3 linked regions of the Methylomagnum ishizawai genome follow. The protein of the gene in region 3 interacts with the protein of the main gene of each other region in a pairwise test. Links are inferred from orthologs where the notes say so. Each region holds a gene or a part of one and is shown on either strand. Other genes may lie near its edges. The genes, in order: K5658_RS21080, nth and aceE.

Region 1 (6,612 bases), on a different replicon or contig from region 3:
CGCCGCGCACATCCGGGCGGCGGCGCAAGGTTTCGGCGGGCGTGGTCAGCAGGGTGCGGGCGTCCGAACCCGGCACCCCGCCCGGTCCCGCCAACCGGGACGCCAAGGCTCCGGGCTTGGCCCCGACCAGGATTTCCAGCCGGTGTTGGGCTTCGGTCAACTGGGCTTCCAGGGCCGGGACGCGGGCCGCCGTGTCCCCGGCCTGGGCTTCGGCCCGCGCCACCACATCGCCGGTGGCCAAGCCTTCCCGGTACAGTTGCCCGGTCAGCTCCAGGGTATGGCGCTGGGCGGCGAGATGGGCCTGGACAATATCCAACTGGCGGCGGAGGTTGCGGTATTCGGTGTAATCGCGGGCCAGTTCGGCGCAGAGGATCACCCAGGTCTGGCGATAGTCCTCCGTTGCGGCCTCGGCCTCCGCCGTGGCGGCTTCCAGTTTGCGGCCCAGGCGCCCGAACACATCGATTTCCCAAACCGCGTCGAACCCGGCCAGGAAGAAATCCAGCGGCTTGGACCCGCCCGGCTGGCTCACCGGGAACAGGTTGTCCAGGCGGGCGCCGACGGCGTTGGCGGAAACCTGCGGGAACAGCCCGGCCCGGCTGGCGTGGCGCTCGGCGCGGGCTTGCCCGACGCGGGCCAGGGCTATTTTCAGGTCGAGATTGCCGGTACGGGCCGCCGCCATGAGCCGGTCCAGCACGGGATCGTGGAAGCTGCGCCACCATGTTTGCAAGCCGGCGTCCGTGGCCGGTTCCAGGGCGGCGGCGGGATCGCGGGCGGCCTGCCAATGGGCCGGCAGGATGGGCCGGGGTGGATGGTAGTCCGGTCCCACCGCGCAGCCCGGCAACAGGGCGCATAACGCGAGGACCGCGCTTGGGGCGGGGTGGGCGCAGCTAAGTTTCGCGGCCATGCCTTTCCCCCTCATTGCAGCTTGCCGCGCACGAACAGCGTGGCGGTGGACAGGGTGGCGACGGCGATGACCGCCATCGGCCAGGCGTGGGCGAACACCTCGGCGGGCGGCAGCGCCTTGAGGAAACTGCCTTGCAGGATGATGAGATAGTGTTTCAAGGGGATGGCCTCGGCCAGCCATTGCAAGACTTCCGGCATGTTCTCCACCGGGGTGGCGAAGCCCGACACCAAGACCGCCGGCACCCCGACGGCGAAAGTGCCGAGGATGGCCTGTTGTTGGGTGTCGCAGATCGAGGAGATCATCAGGCCGATGCCGACGATGGAGACGATGAACAGCAACAGGCTGGCGAACAGCAGCGGAAACGAGCCGGTGAAGGGGATGCCGAAGCCGAAGACGCCCGCCGCGGCCATGAACAGGCCCAGCAGCGTGCCGATGAGCAAGGCGGGGACGATCTTGGCCACGATGATTTCGGCGGGCGTGCAGGGCGACACCAACAACTGGTCGAAGGTGCCCAATTCGCGCTCGCGGGCGATGGACAGCGCCGTCACCAGCAAGGTCACGAACATCACCAGGACGCCGCCCAGGCTGGGCACGATGAACCAGCGGTAGATGAGGTTGGGATTGAAGCCATGGCGGACGGCCACATGGCCGGTGTCGAGGCTGGACCCGGCGTCCAGCCCGGTCACGATGGCGTTGAGGTAGCCGAGCAGGATTTGGGCGGCGTTGGCCCGGCGGCCATCGAGGATCACCTGGACCCGTGCCGGATGCCGCGCGGCGATGTTCCTGGAAAAGTCTTCCGGGATATCGAGGGCGGCGATGACTTCGCGCCGGTCGATCACATCCTGGATTTGGTCCAGGCCATGGACCGGGCGCACAGCGCGCACGAAGCCCGCTGCGCCCACCCGCGCCGTCAATTCATAGCCCCAGCGCCCGGCGTCGCGGTTGTGGATGGCGATATCGACGTGCTTGAGTTCCAGGGTGGCGGCGAACGAGAAGATCAGCAATTGAAACAGCGGCGGGATGGTCAACACGGCGCGGCTCTTGGGGTCGCGCAGCACGCTGAGCAATTCCTTGACGATTTGCGCCTGGAGGCGCGGCGATAACAGGGCCATGGCTCATACATCCAGGGATTTGCGGGTCTTCAGGCGGACCAGGGCGAACAAGGCCAGTCCGATGGCGAGCAGGGCCGCGATATTGGGCAGCAGCAAGGCCCATACATCCCCGGCCAGGAACACGGTCTGCAAGGACGACACGAAATAGCGGGCCGCGACGATATAGGTCAGGGCGCGGACCGGGGCGGGCATGGAATCGATCTCGAATAAAAATCCCGACAGCAGGAAGGCGGGCAGGAAGCCCGAGAACAAGGCCAACTGGGAGGCGATGAACTGGTTCCGCGCCAGGGTCGAAATCAGCAAGCCCTGGCCCAGCGCCGGGAACATGAAGGCCAGGGACAAGGCCAGCAAAGCCAGCCAGGAGCCGCGCAAGGGCACGCCGAACACCGTCACCGCCATCGCCGCTGACAGGAACGTGGCCCCGAGGCCCAGCGCCAGATAGGGCAACAGCTTCCCGGCGATGATCTCGCCCACCGAGGCCGGCGTGGACAGGATCGCCTCCATGGTGCCGCGTTCCCATTCCCGCGCCACCACCAGGGCGGTCAACAAGGTGCCGATGATGGTCATGACCACGGCGATGGCCCCCGGAACCAGGAAGCGGCGGCTCTCGATCTCCGGGTTGAACCAGAACCGGGGTTCCAGGTCGATGCCGCCGCCGGCCGGCCCGGTCCGCCGCGACGCCCGCCAAGCGTTCACCACGCCCTGGGCATAGCTGGCGACGAAACTGGCGGTATTGGGCTGCGAACCATCGGTCACCACCTGGACCCAAGGGCCGGGCGTCCCGCCTTGTAGCCTGCGCTCGAAATCCTGGGGGATCACCACGAAACCGCGCAGGCGTCCGCCCACGAGGTCTGCGGCCACCGCCCGCCGGTCCCGGGCCGGCACCGCCACGAAATAACGGGTCGAGGCGAACGCCGCCGCCAAGGATTGCGCCTCGCCGCCGTCGGATTCCAGGACCACGCCGATGGGCACGGTTTTAATATCCAGGGACACGGCGTAGGCGAACAGGAACAGCATCACGGCGGGCAACACGAAGGCGACCAGGATGACCGAAGGATCGCGCACGATTTGCAGCGCTTCCTTCCAGGCCAGCGCCCACACCCGGCGCGGGTCCGGTCCCGGCCACCGCTTCATGCCGCCCCCCGTGGGGTGTCCGCGGCGGCGTCCACGGCTTCGATCAGGTGGATGAACGCCTGCTCCATGGATGGCTGCTCCAGGCCGGGCCGGGCGGCTTGCCGTTCCAGCGCGGTGGGCGTGTCGAGCGCGATCACCTGGGCCTGGTACATCAGGGCCACCCGGTCGCAATATTCGGCCTCGTCCATGAAATGCGTGGTCACCAGCACGGTCACGCCCTTGCGCACCAAGCCGTTGATATGGGTCCAGAATTCGCGCCGGGTGATGGGATCGACGCCCGAGGTGGGTTCGTCCAAGAACAGCACCGGCGGTGCGTGCATCACCGCGCAGGCCAGGGCCAAGCGCTGCTTATAACCCAGCGGCAACTGGTCCGGGGAGGCTTTGAGGTAGCTTTCGAGGTGGAAGATTTCGATCATCTCCGCGACCCGGTCGCGTTTCGCCGCCCCGGCGAGGCCGTAGACGCCCGCCGAGAATTCCAGGTTCTGCCGCACCGACAACAGCCCGTACAGCGAGAATTTCTGGGCCATGTAGCCGAGGCGGCTCTTGGCCGCGCTGGTCGAGGTGCGGAGGTTCAAACCCGCCACCAGGGCTTCGCCGGAACTCGGCTTGAGCAAGCCGCACAGCATCTTGAAGGTGGTGGATTTGCCCGCGCCGTTGGGACCGAGCAAGCCGAAAATCTCGCCCTGGCGCACCTGGAAATCCACCCGGTCGGCGGCGAGGAACGCGCCGAAGCGGCGGGTGAGCGCCCGGCATTCCACCGCGAACCCGGATTCCAGCGCGACCGGACCGAAGCGTTCGGCCAGGGCCGAGGTGCCGCCCGGTCCGCCGCCCAGGAGATCGATGAAGCCGTCCTCGAACCGTGGGGCCACCGGGACCAGTTCGGCCTCCACCGCGTCCGCCAGGGTTTGGATTTCGGCGCGTCCCGCGTCCCGCCGCAACACCACCCGCACCGAATCGCCCTGGATCGTGCCATCGCAGACCGAGGCCAGGTCCAAGGCCCGCGCCAACACCAGGCGGCGGTCCTGCCGGGGCGCGGCGAGACAGAGGCTGCGCTCGGCCAGCCGGGCGGTCAAGGCGGCGGGTGGGCCGTCGAACTCGATCTTGCCCTCGTTGAGCAGGACGACGCTATCGCAGCGCTCGGCCTCGTCGAGATAGGCCGTGGCCCAGACCACCGCCACGCCTTCGGCGGTCAGGGCATGGACCATGCGCCATAGATCCTGGCGGCTGACCGGATCGACCCCGACCCCCGGTTCGTCCAACAGCAACAGCCGGGGGCTGGCGATCAAGGCGCAGGCCAAGCCCAGCTTTTGTTTCATGCCGCCCGACAAGCGCCCGGCCAGCCGTTCGGTGAACGGCGCGAGCCGCGTGAAGCCCAGCAGGCGGTCGAAATGTTCCCGGAGCGACCGCGCCTCCAGGCCGCGCAGCCGGGCGTAAAGCCGCAGGTTCTCCAGGACCGACAGGTCTTCGTAGAGGCCGAAGCGTTGGGGCATATAGCCGGTGAGTTCGGGGATGCGGGCCGCGTCCCGCGCCACGTCCAGGCCCAAGACCTTGAGGCTGCCACCGCTGGGCCGCATCAGGCCCGCCATGAGCCGCATCAGGGTGGTTTTGCCGGCCCCGTCCGGGCCGACCAAGCCGGTCAGGCGGCCGGGGTGGATTGCCAGGGTCAAGCCGCGCAAGGCTTCGGTCTTGCCGAAATACTTGGTCAAGCCGGTGCCGGCGACGGCGGGGGGCGGTGCCGTCTCCATTTCAACGGCCCGCCGCGCCGCCGCCGACCCGGACCGTCACCGGCATCCCCTGGCGCAAGCCCGGGTCGGCGTTGGCGACCACGATGCGCAGGCGGTAGACCAGATCGGTACGGAGTTCGGTGGTTTCCACCGATTTGGGCGTGAATTCGGCGCGGGGCGAAACGAAGCCGATCCGGCCCCGGTAGATTTTGCCCGAAGAATCCGATTGGAGGCTGACTTCCGCGCCGGGTACGACCCGTCCGAGATGGGGTTCGTCCACATAGGCGCGGACATAGACCGGATCGCGCAGGGACAGGGTATACACCGGGGCGCTGGCATTGACCATGCTCCCGGCCTCGCGGACGCGGGCGAGGACGATGGCCGGGGCGGGCGCGGTCAAACGGGTGTCGGCCAGGGCCGTCCTGGCCTGGGCCACCGCCGCTTCGGCCCCGGCCAGCTTGGCCTCGGCGATGGCGATATCCTCGCGGCGGTAGCCTTCCTTGCGCAGGGACCACACCGCCCGCGCCGCCGCCCACTGGGCGGCGGCCTGGTCCCGCGCCGAACGGGCCAGGTCGTAGCTATGCCGGGTGGTGGCCCCGGAACCGACCACCGCGCCCTGCCGCCCGAGTTCGCCCGCCGCGTATTCCAGCGCGGCCTCGGCTTGGCGGACGGCTTGTTCGGCCTCGGCGATTTCCTGCGGGCGGTAGCCCCGGCGCAGCTTTTCCAATTCGGCCCGTGCCTGCCGCTCCCCGGCCTCGGCGGCGGCGAGGGCGTCCCGGAACGGCTGGGCGTCGAGTTCGGCCAGCCCTTGGCCGGGTTCCACCGCGTCGCCCTCCTCGACGGCCAGGGTCGCCAGCCGTCCGGCTTGGCGGAAGGCCAGTTCCACTTCCCGGATATCGACGTTGCCGTAGAGGACGATGTCGTCCTTCCCCCGATCCTGGCGGCGGTCCAGCCAATCGCCACCGACGGCGATGGAAGTGGCCAAGCCCAAGGCTGTCCATATCAAGCTTTTGGCGTGTTTCATTCCCGGTCCGGCTCCCATGGTGATCGCCATCATTATGGCAGACCGGGCCGGTGCGGGAACGGAGGGTTACAGGATGGGTTTGGCCGGGAGGGATGCCGCCGGATTTCCGCTGGGGACGCGGTTCGGCGGCGTATGGATGGCCGGTCCCCGATGGCCGCGCTGGAAACCGCTATCAAACCCGCCGTTCAAACCGCCGGGTCATGCGGCATCCGGTTTCGTGGCCGAGAACCGTAGGCGCACATAGTCCGCCCACCAATCGCCGTTGGCGTCGCACAAGGGGCCGCGCAAGGCCTCGACCAGCCCGGCGATGAAATCCCGCCGCTCCGCCCGCGGCAAGGCGGCGGTGTAGGGTTGGGCGAACGTCTCCAACCAGCCGCCCACATCGCCCGGCAACAGGGTGGGGCGGGGAATCAGGTCGAGGCGTGCCACCTCGAAGCCGTGGGATTCCAGGCGCTTTTGGTATTCCTCCGGGCGGGGGAAATACCACGGGTTCGGGACCGCCATGCCCCGCGCGGCCAGGGCCGATCCGAGCGCCGCGACGATAACGGCCACGTTGCCATGGCCGCCGAATTCGCCGACGAAGCGCCCGCCCGGTTTCAAGGCGCGCCATACCCCGGCGATCACCCGCTCCGGCGCTTTCATCCAGTGCAATGCCGCGTTGGAGAAAACGGCGTCGAATTCATCGTCGAAGGCCAGGGATTGTCCATCCAACAC
Region 2 (6,628 bases), 470 kb from region 3 along the record:
TTCGTGGTGGCGATAGAAGCGCTACCCCTGCCCCATCCTTCCGGTCTGTCCGACCTCTGCCTCGTGATCGAGACCGACGGCGCGGACGAGGCGCTCGCCTGTAGCGGCGTCGAGGATTTCCGCCAGCATCCGCCCGCAGCGCTACGGCGCTTGATCCACGAAGCCGGCATCGTGGGCCTGGGCGGCGCGGCTTTTCCCACCGCCCGCAAAATCGCGCCGGGTTCCCGCCCCATCGATACCCTGATCCTCAACGGGGCCGAGTGCGAGCCTTACATCACCTGCGACGACAGCTTGCTGCGCCACCACGCCGCCGCGGTCCTGGCCGGGGGCGCGATCCTGCGCCATATCCTGGGGGCCGGGCGGGTTTGGCTGGCGGTCGAGAACGAGCGGACCGAAGCCCTCGCCGCCCTCCGCTCGGCCCAGGCCGGGGGCACGGGGGATATCGAAATCGTGCCGGTGCCGACGCTCTATCCCACCGGCGGCGAGAAGCAATTGATCCAGGTGTTGACCGGGCGGGAAGTCCCAAACCATGGCCTGCCCGCCGACATCGGCGTGGCCTGCCTGAACGTGGGCACCGCCGCCGCCGTATACCGGGCCGTCGTACACGGCCAACCCTTGATCGAGCGCATCGTCACCGTGACCGGGCGGGGCGTCCGGGAACCCCGGAATTTCCTGGCGCGGATCGGCACGCCCATCGCCGATTTGATCGGACAAGCCGGTGGTTATACCGAAGCCGCCGAGCGTTTGATCCTGGGCGGGCCGATGATGGGCCACGCCCTGCCCCGCGACGACCTCCCCCTCGTCAAAGCGGCCAATTGCCTCCTGATCGCGGGCCGGGGCGAATTCCTGGCCGAAACCCGCGCCCTGCCCTGCATCCGCTGCGGTGCCTGCGCCGAGGTCTGCCCGATCCACCTGCTGCCGCAGCAGTTGTATTGGTACAGCCGCTCCGGGCAACTCGAACGCGCCGCCGACCACCAATTGTCCGCCTGCATCGAATGCGGTTGCTGCGATGTGGCCTGTCCCAGCCGGATTCCGCTGGTCCAGCATTTCCGCGCCGCCAAGGGACTAGCCGCCGCCAAGCAACGCGAGCGCGAACACGCCGACCACGCCCGCCAGCGCCACGAAGCCCGCGCGGCCCGCAAGGCGGAAGAGCAGCGGGAACGGGCGGCGGCGGCCCAGCGCCGCAAGGCCAATCTGGACAAGGCGGCGGCGGTCAAGGAAGCTTTGGCGCGGGCCAAGCAGAAGCGGGCCACCAAAGCACCAACGCCGTCGCCAGAACCCCATCCCGCCGATTCCGAAGCCTCCGAACCCTAAGCACCGCCCCATGCGTTTCGCCACCCCCCCATCGCCATATCTCGCCCCGGCCCGCCATACCCCCCGCATCATGGCCGAGGTGTCGCTGGCCTTGGTGCCGGGATTGGCCGCGCTGGTCGTCCAATTCGGCCCCGGCGTGTTGATCCAGTGCCTCGTCGCCCTGGTCGCCGCGCTCCTGGCCGAAGCCGCCGCCCTGCGCCTACGCGGACGGCCCAGCGCCGCGACGCTATGGGACGGTAGCGCGGCGCTGACGGCGGTTTTGCTGGCGGTATCCCTGCCGCCGCTCGCGCCGGTGTGGGTGGCGGGGTTCGGGGCGGTGTTCGCCATCCTGGTCGGTAAGCAGCTTTACGGCGGCCTGGGCCACAACCCGTTCAATCCGGCCATGGTGGGCTACGCGGTGCTGTTGGTCTCGTTCCCCAAGCCGATGACGGCGTGGCTAGCGCCCTTGGATTTGAGCGCCGCGCCGCTCGGTTTCGCCGAGACCTGGAACGCCATCTTCCAGCGGGAATTGCCGGAAGGCTTGGGCTTCGACGCCCTGACCCTGGCGACCCCGCTCGATAGCCTGAAAAACCCGTCGGCCTCCGCCGCCATTCCAAGCGTGGGCGCGGGCTGGGCCTGGGTCAATTCCGGCTTCCTGCTGGGTGGGTTGTGGCTACTGGGGAGGAAACTGATCGATTGGCGGATTCCCGTGGGTTTCCTGGGTGCCTTGTCCGCTTGCGCCTTGATGGCGTTCCTGTGGGATGCCGCCCACCCGCCGACGCCGCTGTTCCATCTATTCGGCGGGGCGACCATGCTCGGCGCCTTCTTCATCGCCACCGACCCCGTGACCGCCGCCACCACGCCCAAAGGCCGCTGGATCCACGGAGCCGGGTGCGGGGCGCTGGTGTTCGCGATCCGCGCCTATGGCGGCTATCCCGACGGCGTGGCCTTCGCGGTCCTGTTGATGAACCTCGCCGCGCCCACCCTCGACCACTACACCCGCCCCAGGGTCTACGGCACATGAACCTCCCGAAGCCGGTCCTCGCCGCCGCCTGGCTCGGGGTGTTCTCATTGTCCGGGCTGGGCCTCGTGGCCTGGGTCCACGACCACACCCAGGCCCGCATCGCCGCCAACGAACGCGCCGCCTTGTTGCAAGCCCTGGAAATCCTGGTGCCGCCCGCCAGTTTCGACAACGATATCCTGGCCGACAGCCTGAGCGTCGAGGATGCGGCGCTGGACCCCCGGCAAGCCGTGACCGTCTACCGCGCCCGCAAGCACGGCCAGCCGGTGGCGGCGGTGTTGTCGCCCACGGCACCGGATGGCTATAACGGCGCGATCAAGCTGCTGGTGGCGATCGGGGCCGATGGCGTGCTGGCGGGGGTGCGGGTCGTCGCCCACCGGGAAACGCCCGGTTTGGGCGATCCCATCGACGCCGACAAATCCGATTGGATACTCGGCTTCGCGGGCCGCTCGCTGAGCGACCCGCCGGAACCCCGCTGGCGGGTGAAACGCGACGGCGGCGATTTCGACCAATTCACCGGAGCCACGATCACGCCACGGGCCGTGGTGGGCGCGGTGCGGCGGAGCTTGGTATTCTTCGGGCGGAACCGGGCGCGGCTATTCGCGGAAACCCAGGGAGAATGACATGAACCGCTGGCACACCTACCGCGACATCCTCCAGCACGGCCTGTGGCGCAACAACCCAGCCCTGGTCGCCCTGCTCGGCCTATGCCCCTTGCTGGCGGTGAGCAATTCCGTGGTCAACAGCCTGGGGCTGGGACTTGCCACCACCGCCGCCCTGGTCCTGTCCAATACCGCGATTTCGCTGCTGCGCCGGTTCATCGCCCGCGAAATCCGCCTGCCGCTGTTCGTCCTCATCATCGCGTCCATCGTCACCGCCATCGATTTGGCGATGAACGCCTATTTCCACGGACTACACCAAATCCTCGGCATCTTCATCCCGCTGATCGTCACCAATTGCGCGATCATAGGCCGGGCCGAAGCCTACGCCTCCAAGCAGCCGGTGGACCGCGCCCTGCTGGACGGCTTGGCGATGGGGCTGGGTTTCACCTTGGCCCTGGTGGCGCTCGGGGCGGTGCGGGAAGTCGTCGGCACGGGCCGCTTGCTGAACCGGGCCGATCTGCTGTTCGGGGACGCGGCGCGGGACTGGACCGTGCCGGTGTTCGAGGATTACGGCGGTTGCCTGTTGGCGGTGCTGCCGCCCGGCGCGTTCATCGGTTTAGGACTGTTGGTCGCCGTGAAAAACCTAGTGGATGCCCGCGCCCGCCGCCGCCAAACCGCCGCCCAAACCGGCCCGCAATTCCAAATCACCCGCCCCCGCCCCGACGAAGCATGAACGCCGAACAACGCCTAGAAATCTTCCAGCGCCTCGCCGCCGCCATCCCCGAACCCACCACGGAACTGCGATATTCCACGCCGTTCGAGCTATTGATCGCGGTGGTGCTGTCGGCCCAGGCCACCGACAAAGGCGTCAACAAGGCCACGGCCCAGTTGTTCCCGGTCGCCAATACGCCCGCGGCCATCCTGGCATTGGGGGAAGAAGGTCTGCGCGAATACATCAAGACCATCGGCCTTTACAACAGCAAGGGCAGGAATATCATCGCCCTCTGCCGCCTCCTGCTGGAACAGCACGGCGGCGCGGTGCCGCGCACCCGCGAAGCGCTGGAAGCCCTCCCCGGCGTGGGACGCAAGACCGCCAATGTGATCCTCAACACCGCCTTCGGTGCCCATACCATCGCGGTCGATACCCATATCTTCCGGGTCGCCAACCGCACCGGGCTGGCCCCCGGCAAGAACGTCCTGCTAGTGGAGCGCGGTTTGGAACAAACCACGCCCACGGCCTTCCTCAAGGACGCCCACCATCTTTTGATCCTGCACGGGCGCTATACCTGCGTGGCCCGCAAGCCGAAATGCCCGCGATGCCCCATCGCCGACCTGTGCGAATACCCCGATAAAACCCCCGCCGCCCCGGATTAGGGCACCCAACACCCCGCCCCATCCGTGCCCACGTCCTCTGTGGGAATGCCGCCCCGGACGCCCCGGCGCGATGCCCCGACGAATAGCCGTGTTCAAAACCGGCCCGACACCCCGATAAAATACCGGACGGCCCGCCCTAACAGACCTAGATAAAAAAACAAACCCCGAGGAGACGCTATGATCCACCCCGCCAGCGAGGAGTATCTCAGAACCGACCGCACGCCCCTGTTCCTCGAACTCACCGAACTCCTGAAACCCATCGACAGCTTTTCCCGCCAGCCGATGTTTTATCTGCGGCGCCTGGCCTGGTATGTCACCGTCCATGTCGCCATGCTCTGCCTGCTGGCGGTGACGCCCAATCCCTGGCTCTGCCTGCTCTGGGTCAGCATCGACGCCGTGTACATGCTGCGGCTGGGCTTCATCGCCCACGACCTCGCCCATGGCGCGGTCTCCAACGACGCCCGCTACAAGCGCTATCTGGGCGAATTCGTGTGGGCCTTCCTGCTGGGTTTGAGCCAGGAATTCTGGGACCGCAAACACACCCTGCACCACCGCCTCACCAATGTCGCCCGCGACGGCGACGGCGACCCCGACATCGAAACCCCGCCCTTCATCCTGGGCGAACAGCAGAAACGGGTGGCCGACACCCCCCTACAGCGCGGCATCGCCAAGAGCCAGCACATCCTGTACTGGATGGCCTTGTCGCTGCTGGTGTTCGGCCTGGCCTACGAAAGCGTGGTGTTCCTGCTCAAGCGGGAATTCAAGGGCCGTCCGTTCCAGGTGCAAAGCAACCGGGCGCTGGTGCTGGGCCTGCTGGCGCTGGGCTATCTCGCCAATAATTTCACCCTGTTCCTGGCCCAGCCGGTGTGGATCGGCCTGTTGCTGCTGCTCTACAAATATCTCGCGGCGGGCTTCGTCATCGGCATCGTGTTCGCGCTGAACCATGTCGGCCTCCCCACCGTGTCGGGCGAGTTCCCGGTGGACCGGCTGACCCTGCAAACCTATACCTCGCGCAATGTCTCCGGGCCGTTCGGGCGCTGGTTCTGGGGTCTTCTGGCCTACCAGACCGAGCATCACCTGTGGCCGGGCATTTCCTGGCACAAGCTGCCGGAGGTGGCGGCCATCACCCGCGGCTTCTGCGAGCGCCACGGCATCATCTACAACGAGGAAACCCCGTTGCGCTGCCTGCTCGATTCCACCGAATCGCTCAAGCGGCTGGGCACGGAAGCCGAGTTCGTCCCCACCCCCCAACCTTGAGAAGAAGTAAAACCATGATCGGAGAATACCAAAGCTACCGGCTCGACCCGCGCAAAAACCCCGGCTTCCCCATCCTCGGCCTATTGAAGCTGGTCATGACCATGGCGTTCATCTACGCCTTGATCGTGCCCATCGCCCTGCTCGATGCCGTGGTGAGCCTATACCAATACCTGTGTTTCCCCATTTACGGGCTGACCCAGGTGGAGCGCCGGCGGTTCGTCAGTATCCCGCGCAAGGGCTATGAATCGCTGAACTTCATGGACCGGTTCAATTGCCACTATTGCAGCTACGCCAACGGCGTCCTGCGCTACGCCCAGAAGATCGCGGCGGAAACCGAGAAGATGTGGTGCCCGATCCGCCAGAAGCTGCGCAAGGACTATGCGGAACCCCAGCATCACCAGGGTTTCGCCGAGAGCGGGGAGAAGGAAGCGTTGTTGCAGTATTACGCCCGCTATGAATTGGTCCCGGTGGAAGCGGAACCGGCGGAAGGCGCGGCTTGTCCGGCGGAAACCGGCGGCTCCTGAGTCCGGCCCCGGAACCTGGGCCAAGAAAAAGCCGGGCGGGGATTTCCGTCCGGCTTTTTTGTGTGTGGGCAGCGGGTCCGTGCCGTGGATCAGCCCAAACCGCCGGCGCTGGCATCGGCGGGCAAATAATAAAACCCGATGCCCAGCATGATATAGACCGCCAGCAACATCAGCCCTTCCATCCAGGTCGAGCGTCCGTCGGTGACGATATTGCGGATCACCACCGTGGTCAGCACGATGGAAACGATCTCGAACGGCGTGAACAACAGGTTCATCTCCGTCCCCAGCAAGGGCGCGGCGAACACCAACAACGGCACCGCCAGCAGGATCATCTGGATGCTCGAACCCACCGAAGCCTCGATGGCGAGGTCCATCTTGTTGCTGCGGGCGAAGCGGGTGGCGCTGATGATCTCGCCGATGCCGCCCGCCCCGGCCAGCAGGATGATGCCGCTGAACACATCGGACAGCCCGAGTTGCTTGCTGGTGGGTTCCAGGGCGTCGGTCACCACCTCGCTCATCACCGCCAGGACCAGGGTGGCGGCGACCAGGATGGCGGT
Region 3 (6,963 bases):
TGTTCAAGAAGCCGGGGATGCGGATATGAGCGACTTGCGCCGTTTGTGCCATGCGCTACTGAAGGGACCGGCCTTGCCCGCCGCCGTGGCCGAGGCCGAAGCGCTGTTGGATGCGGCTTGGGCCGGGGCCGGGGAAGACGAGGCCCGCTATCCGTTCGGCGAGCCTTGGAATCCTGGGGGATGGCCCGGACCGGACGATGGGGCAACCCGGCGGCGGGTGTTGCACGCCCTGGCTCCCGTCGCCTTGCTGGAAGGCGTCTGGCTGGCCCGCGTGGCCCAGCCCGCGACGGCCCATCGGACTAGCGAATGCCATTTGTTCGACCTCTATTGCCGCCTCGTGGGTTTGGACGATCCGGCCCGTTCGCCGCCGCTGCGCTTCGGGGCCAAGCTGGTCGAAGCGGGTATCCACCTGCCGCCCTTGGACAGCCCGGCCTTCTTCGCCGCCGTGCCGGAGGCCGGGCTGGATTTCGCCGCCACGCACCTGGGCTTGATGCACCGGCCCCGGCGTTTTTTCCCGGAATTGCTCGGCTATACCCTGGCCCATGTCCAACGCGAACCTGCGTGGTGGGATGCGGAATCCACCGGACAGCGCGGGCCAGACCGCGCCCTGGCGCTCGCCGCGTTGGCGGCCTATCCGCAACGGGAGGCACAGGCCGGACGCATCCGGCGGGGCTGGTGCCGGTATCGGCGCTTGTTCGATGAACTGGCGCGGGCGGTGGTCGCGGACCTGGCCCGGCGGCCCACCGCCGCGGAGGCCATGGCCGACCTATTGCGGACCAAGTGTCGGCACGCTATCGGCTACCATGGCCGGATCGCGCTGCGGGGCCGGAGCCTCGATGCCTGGCTGGCCGAAAGCGCGGACGATCCCGGTCCCTTGCTCGCGGCCTTGCGCGATTCGCCCTGGGTGGACCAGGCCTGTCCCGAGGCCAGCCGTTTGATCCGGGCCGTGGATTTCGGTGGGCCGATGTTCGGGGTGTTCAGCACGGAGGAGCGCCGGGCCTGCCTGGAGTGGATCGCCGACCCAACCGCCCCGGCCTTGCCTTCCTCGCTGTTGCCGGGACCGGAGCGGGTCGGTGCCGCGCTCCCCGCGCCAAGTCCGCCGCGCAAGATCGATCCCCGCGACTTGTTCACCCGGTTGCTCGCCACCGAATCCCCCGCCGATTGTCCGCCGGAAGCCGATGCCTTGATCCTGGGCATCCTCCGCCGCGCCCGCGGGTGCGCCCCGCTGCAACGCGGCCACCGCCGTGGTTTTCCCTATACCCCGGACGGCTTCCACGCCCGGATCGAGGCCATACACCGGCACGAGGTCGGGCGCTACCGGCCTTTGTCCGGTCCGCCCCGGCCCGGCCGGGAAGATTGCGAATGGGCGGCTTTGCAGCTGGCCCCGGCCATCCTGGTCGATGGCGCTTGGCTGGCGGGCGTGGGCAGCGCCGCCGGATGCCTGGGGGAAACCGGGCGGCATTTGCTCAAGACCTATGCCGATGAGTTGGGCGCGGGGCGGACCGAATGGAACCATCCCAATGTCTACCGGCGCTTGCTGGACAGCCTGGGGTTCGAGTTGCCGCCCTTCGAGGGCGAGGCGTTCGCCCGCAGCCCCTTATTTTTGGACGTCGCTTTCGATATCCCGGCTTATCTCCTGGCGATGGGGCTGAGGACGGAGCGCTATTTTCCGGAATTATTGGGCCTTAATCTCGCTATCGAGCTGAGCGGCCTGGGCGCGGGCTATCTGCGGGGGGTGGATATTTTGCGCCATCACGGCATCGACCCGGCCATCCTCCAACTCCATTTGAGCATCGACAACCTCGGCACCGGCCACGCGGCGCGGGCGCGGGAAGCGGTGATCCTGTTCCTGGACGAGGTCCGGCGGCGGGAAGGGGCGGAGGCGGTACAGGCCCAGTGGCGGCGGGTGTGGACGGGCTATCTATCGTTGCACGCGGCGGCGCTGGGCTTGGTGCTGGGGTTTTTGGGACGGTATTTGCGGCACGGGTGGATCGGGAGGCTGTGGGCCGTAGCCTTCAGAGGCCGTAGACCGTGAGTATCCGCCTTTTGATATCGGGCGAATCCATTCGCCGAACGAAAAGAGGCGGATAAACTCGTCCCTACAGCCTACAGCCTACAGCCTACAGCCAGCCCTAGGCCCGTTGCCGCCGCATGACGGGCAGGCGCCAGAACGCCACGCCCAGCCCATGCCGCGCTTCCCGCACGACCAGGACCGAGTGGCGGACCAGCCGGATGACATTGCCTTTCCTGAGGGCGAATACCAGCCGGGCGGTTTCGCCCACCAGCCATTCCTCCGGGGTCTGGGTTTCGACGAATACCCCGGACCGGCTCAGGTTCTTCGCCACGCCCCGGAGTTGGTTGCCCGAGGGGGTGATGAGGTAGGCGGATAAGGAGGCTTCGGAGCGCGGTGCGCCGCGCCGGTCTTTTTGGGTGAAGATTTTGCTCAACATGGTGGGGTCCGGGTTGAATGGGGATGTTTGGCTTTTTCGGGAATCAAGGACTGGGAGAGGAGCCTATCGTGCAGCATCGGACTGGGTGTTACAAGCAAGCCGTGCGCCAGCAAGCTTAATGCCTTGCATAACAGGGACTTGTTTTTGGGGATGGCTACGAGTGTAAGTTACCCATGACGGAAATGAGACGGATGGGACCTGTTTTTCAGATTAGCGGCGGAAATTGTCAGTTTGGACGGTAGCCGCGCCCGGAGGGAGGGGGTCGCCTTGGGGACCGGAGCCGGATCGGTGGGGGCGGCGGGGTGGAAATCGATGGATCATTGCGGAACCCTTTGTCTATAATCCCCGCTTCCAGCCGGACGACACCCATCCCAGTTCCAGTCATAAGGACTCTATCGCTATGGCAGCCGTTAATCCCGCCCAACCTTCCCCGACCACTGCTTCCGGCGACACCGATCCCGCCGAAACCCGCGAATGGCTGGAAGCCCTGGAGGCGGTCATCGAAGCCGAGGGCATCGAGCGGGCGCATTTCCTCATCGAAAGCTTGGTGGACCAGGCCCGGCGGGCCGGGGCCAACCTGCCGTACAAGGCCAACACCGCCTATATCAACACCATCCCGCCGCATTTGGAGCCGCAGCCGCCGGGCGATCCGGCCATCGAGGACCGCATCCGCGCCTATATCCGTTGGAACGCCATGGCGATGGTGGTGCGGGCCAACCGCAAATCCAGCGAATATGGCGGCCACATCGCCAGTTTCGCCTCCTCGGCCATGTTGTACGACGTGGGCTTCAACCATTGCTTCCGCGCCCCGGCCAAGGATTTCGGCGGCGATTTGGTCTATTTCCAGGGCCATGCCGCGCCCGGCATCTACGCCCGCGCCTTCATCGAAGGGCGCTTGAGCGAAACACAACTCGACCATTTCCGCGCCGAGATCGAAGGCAAGGGCCAGGGCCTGTCTTCCTATCCGCATCCTTGGTTGATGCCGGATTTCTGGCAGTTCCCCACCGTGTCCATGGGACTCGGGCCGATCATGTCGATCTATCAGGCCCGCTTCATGAAATATCTGGAAGGCCGCGGCATCGTCGCCACCCAGGGCCGGAAGGTCTGGGCCTTCTGCGGCGATGGCGAGATGGACGAACCGGAATCCATGGGGGCCATCGGCCTCGCGGGCCGCGAGAAGCTCGACAATCTGATTTTCGTGGTCAATTGCAACCTGCAACGCCTGGATGGCCCGGTGCGCGGCGATGGCAAGATCATCCAGGAACTCGAAGCCGAGTTCCGCGGCGCGGGCTGGAATGTCATCAAGGTCATCTGGGGTTCGCGCTGGGATTCCTTGCTGGCGCGGGATACCAAGGGTTTCCTCAAAAAGCGCATGGAAGAGGCGGTGGACGGCGAATACCAAGCCTACAAGGCCAAGAACGGGGCCTATGTCCGCCAGCATTTCTTCGGCAAATACCCGGAACTGGCGGCCATGGTCGCCAATATGTCGGACGACGACATTTGGCGCTTGAACCGGGGCGGGCATGATTTCCTCAAGGTCTATGCCGCCTACGATGCCGCGATGCGCCATACCGGCCAGCCGACGGTGATCCTGGCCAAGACCGTGAAGGGCTATGGCATGGGCCCGGTCGGCGAAGGCCGCATGACCACCCACCAACAGAAGAAGATGGACGACGCCTCGATCAAGGCGTTCCGCGACCGTTTCAATATCCCGGTCCACGACGACCGCTTGGGCGAGGTGCCTTACTACCGCCCACCGGAAGACAGCCCCGAAATCCGCTATGTCAAGGAACGCCGCGCCGCGCTGGGGGGTTTCCTGCCCCAGCGCCGTTTGGACGCCCCGCATATCCAGGTGCCCGATTTGGAAGTGTTCGAGCCTTTGCTGAAAAGCAGCGAAGACCGCGATATGTCCACCACCATGGCTTTCGTGCGGATACTCACCCTGCTGTTGCGGGATAACAAGGTGGGCCGCTATGTCGTGCCCATCGTCCCGGACGAGGCCCGCACCTTCGGCATGGACAGCCTGTTCCGCCAATACCGGATTTACTCCTCCACCGGCCAGTTGTACGAACCGGAAGATTCCGGCAGCGTCATGTACTACCGCGAGGATAAGACCGGGCAAATCCTGGAAGAGGGCATCAACGAGGCCGGTTCCATGTGTTCGTGGATCGCGGCGGGCACGGCCTACAGCAACCACAACGTGCAGATGATCCCGTTCTACATCTATTACTCCATGTTCGGCTTCCAGCGGGTGGGGGATTTGATGTGGGCGGCGGGCGATATGCGGACCAAGGGGTTCCTCCTGGGCGGCACGGCGGGGCGCACCACCTTGGCGGGCGAGGGCTTGCAGCACCAGGACGGCCATACCCAGCTGGCGATGGCGGCGATTCCCAATTGCGTGGGCTACGATCCTTGCTTCGCCTATGAATTGGCGGTCATCGTCCAGGACGGCCTCAAGCGCATGTACCAGGAGGGTGAGCAGGTTTTCTATTACATCACCGTGATGAACGAGAACTACGCCCATCCGCACATGCCGGAAGCTGTGCGCGAGGGCATCGTCAAGGGCATGTACAAGCTGCGCGATGCGGGCCAAGCCGCCAAGGTGCAATTGCTGGGCAGCGGCACCATCCTGCGGGAAGCGATTTTCGCCGCCGATTTGCTCAAGGCCGATTTCGGCATCGAATCCACCGTGTGGAGCGTGACCAGTTTCAGCGAACTGCGCCGCGACGGGCTGGACAAGGACCGCTGGAACCTGCTGCATCCCGAACAGCCGCGCAAGCTCAGCTATGTCGAGGAATGTTTGCGGGAGGTGCCCGGCCCGGTGGTGGCGGCGTCCGATTACATGAAGATCGTGGCCGACCAAATCCGCCAATATGTGCCGCGCTCCTATGCGGTGCTGGGCACGGATGGCTTTGGCCGTAGCGACCGCCGCTCGGAACTGCGGAGGTTCTTCGAGGTGGACCGCTATTACATCGCCGTGGCCGCGCTCAAATCCCTGGCCGACGCGGGTGGAGTGCCCGCCGCCAAGGTCGCGGAAGCCATCGCCAAATACGGTATCGATCCCGAAAAGCCCAATCCGGTCACGGTATAAAGGAAACCATTCATGGCAGTAGCTGAGCAAGAGGTCGTCGTCCCCGATATCGGCGATTTCAAGAATATCGAAATTATCGAAGTCTTGGTCAAACCGGGCGATGTCATCCAGCCCGAGGATTCGCTGATCACCCTGGAGAGCGACAAGGCGGCGATGGAAGTGCCTTCGCCCTTGGGGGGCGTGGTCAAGTCCTTGAAGGTGAAACCAGGGGATAAAGTCAACAAGGGTTCGCCCATCTTGACGCTGGAAGTCGCGGAGGCGGGCGCGCCCGCGCAGCCCCGACCGGCTCCGCCGCCCGCGCCCCCGGTGGCTACCGTCCCGGAAACCCCGGCCCCCGCCGCCGCGCCCGTGGCTCCGCCGCCGCCCGCGCCCACCGCATCGGCGGGGCCGGTCGAGCAAGAGGTCGTCGTCCCCGATATCGGCGACTTCAAGGACATCGAGATCATCGAAGTCCTGGTCAAGCCGGGCGATGTGATCGAGGCCGAGGCTTCCCTCATCACCCTGGAAAGCGACAAGGCGGCGATGGAAGTGCCTTCGCCCTACGCCGGGTTGGTCAAGGTCCTGAAGGTCAAGGCCGGCGACCGGGTCAACAAGGGCACAGCCATCCTGGTGCTGGAAATCCAGGGCGCGGTGTCGGCACCGGCTGCGCAAGCGGTCCCCGTGGCGGTCGAAACCGCCGCCGCCGAGATCAAAGCCTCCGCCGCCCAGGAAGCCCCCGAGCGGGTGAGGCCGGTCGCGGTTGCCGGTGGGGAAACCACGGGCGACCGCAAAACCCCGCCCCACGCCAGCCCCGCCATCCGCCGCTATGCCCGCGAACTCGGGGCCAACCTGGAACGCATCCAGGGCAGCGGACCCAAGGGCCGCATCCTCAAGGAGGACGTGCAGCGCTTCGTCAAGGACAGCCTGCAACGGGCCGAACAAGCCACCACGGCTCCCGCCGCCACCGGCGGCGCTTTCGCCCTGCCGCCCATCCCCGAGGTGGATTTCAGCAAATTCGGCCCGGTCGAGACCCTGGCCCTGACCCGCATCCAAAAGCTGTCCGGTCCGTTTCTGCACCGCAATTGGATCGGCATTCCCCATATCACCCAGCACGACGAGGCCGATATCACCGACCTCGAAGATTTCCGCAAGGCGCTCAAGGCCGAGGCCGAGAAGAAGGGCCTCAAGCTGTCGTTCCTGCCCTTCGTGCTGAAGGCGCTGGTGGCCTCGCTCAAGGCTTTCCCCAGCTTCAACGCCTCGCTCGCCGCCGACGGCCAGTCCCTGATCCTGAAGCGATACTTCCATATCGGCGTTGCTGTCGATACCCCGGAAGGCTTGGTGGTGCCGGTGCTGCGCGACGTGGACCGGAAGAGCGTCTTCGACCTCGCCGCCGAGCTGGCCGAACTCAGCCAGAAGGCCCGCAACAAGAAGCTGCGCGGTCCC

Evidence for each region.
Region 1: the proteins of aceE (region 3) and K5658_RS21080 interact in binary tests that used the Escherichia coli proteins (3 or more experiments, as listed by UniProt). The link is inferred for Methylomagnum ishizawai from one-to-one orthologs.
Region 2: the proteins of aceE (region 3) and nth interact in binary tests that used the Escherichia coli proteins (3 or more experiments, as listed by UniProt). The link is inferred for Methylomagnum ishizawai from one-to-one orthologs.

Annotation. Positions count from the first base shown.
Region 1 is NZ_AP019784.1:76,949-83,560, reverse strand. The notes cover bases 2,522-5,433. They hold K5658_RS21080 (ATP-binding cassette domain-containing protein), read right to left. Parts: upstream 4,896-5,433; coding sequence 3,147-4,895; downstream 2,522-3,146. Other genes in these bases: hlyD (secretion protein HlyD), read right to left, coding at 4,897-5,433; K5658_RS21085 (ABC transporter permease), read right to left, coding at 2,522-3,150. In the rest of the region: K5658_RS21095 (efflux transporter outer membrane subunit), read right to left, coding at 1-904; K5658_RS21090 (ABC transporter permease), read right to left, coding at 916-2,016; more of K5658_RS21085, read right to left, coding at 2,020-2,521; more of hlyD, read right to left, coding at 5,434-5,898; K5658_RS21070 (class I SAM-dependent methyltransferase), read right to left, coding at 6,097-6,612. UniProt on the Escherichia coli protein: Part of the ABC transporter complex YbhFSR that could be involved in efflux of cefoperazone. Probably responsible for energy coupling to the transport system.
Region 2 is NZ_AP019783.1:1,506,631-1,513,258, reverse strand. The notes cover bases 2,540-5,467. They hold nth (endonuclease III), read left to right. Parts: upstream 2,540-3,645; coding sequence 3,646-4,290; downstream 4,291-5,467. Other genes in these bases: K5658_RS06990 (fatty acid desaturase family protein), read left to right, coding at 4,468-5,467; K5658_RS07000 (electron transport complex subunit E), read left to right, coding at 2,939-3,649; rsxG (electron transport complex subunit RsxG), read left to right, coding at 2,540-2,937. Also shown: electron transport complex subunit RsxC, read left to right, coding at 1-1,314; K5658_RS07010 (RnfABCDGE type electron transport complex subunit D), read left to right, coding at 1,325-2,317; more of rsxG, read left to right, coding at 2,314-2,539; more of K5658_RS06990, read left to right, coding at 5,468-5,547; K5658_RS06985 (hypothetical protein), read left to right, coding at 5,562-6,071; cax (calcium/proton exchanger), read right to left, coding at 6,161-6,628. UniProt on the Escherichia coli protein: DNA repair enzyme that has both DNA N-glycosylase activity and AP-lyase activity. The DNA N-glycosylase activity releases various damaged pyrimidines from DNA by cleaving the N-glycosidic bond, leaving an AP (apurinic/apyrimidinic) site.
Region 3 is NZ_AP019783.1:1,976,197-1,983,159, forward strand. What follows is about bases 2,479-5,741. They hold aceE (pyruvate dehydrogenase (acetyl-transferring), homodimeric type), read left to right. Parts: upstream 2,479-2,850; coding sequence 2,851-5,541; downstream 5,542-5,741. Other genes in these bases: aceF (dihydrolipoyllysine-residue acetyltransferase), read left to right, coding at 5,554-5,741. Also shown: K5658_RS09040 (carbamoyltransferase family protein), read left to right, coding at 1-29; K5658_RS09045 (iron-containing redox enzyme family protein), read left to right, coding at 26-2,035; K5658_RS09050 (PilZ domain-containing protein), read right to left, coding at 2,133-2,450; more of aceF, read left to right, coding at 5,742-6,963. UniProt on the Escherichia coli protein: Component of the pyruvate dehydrogenase (PDH) complex, that catalyzes the overall conversion of pyruvate to acetyl-CoA and CO(2).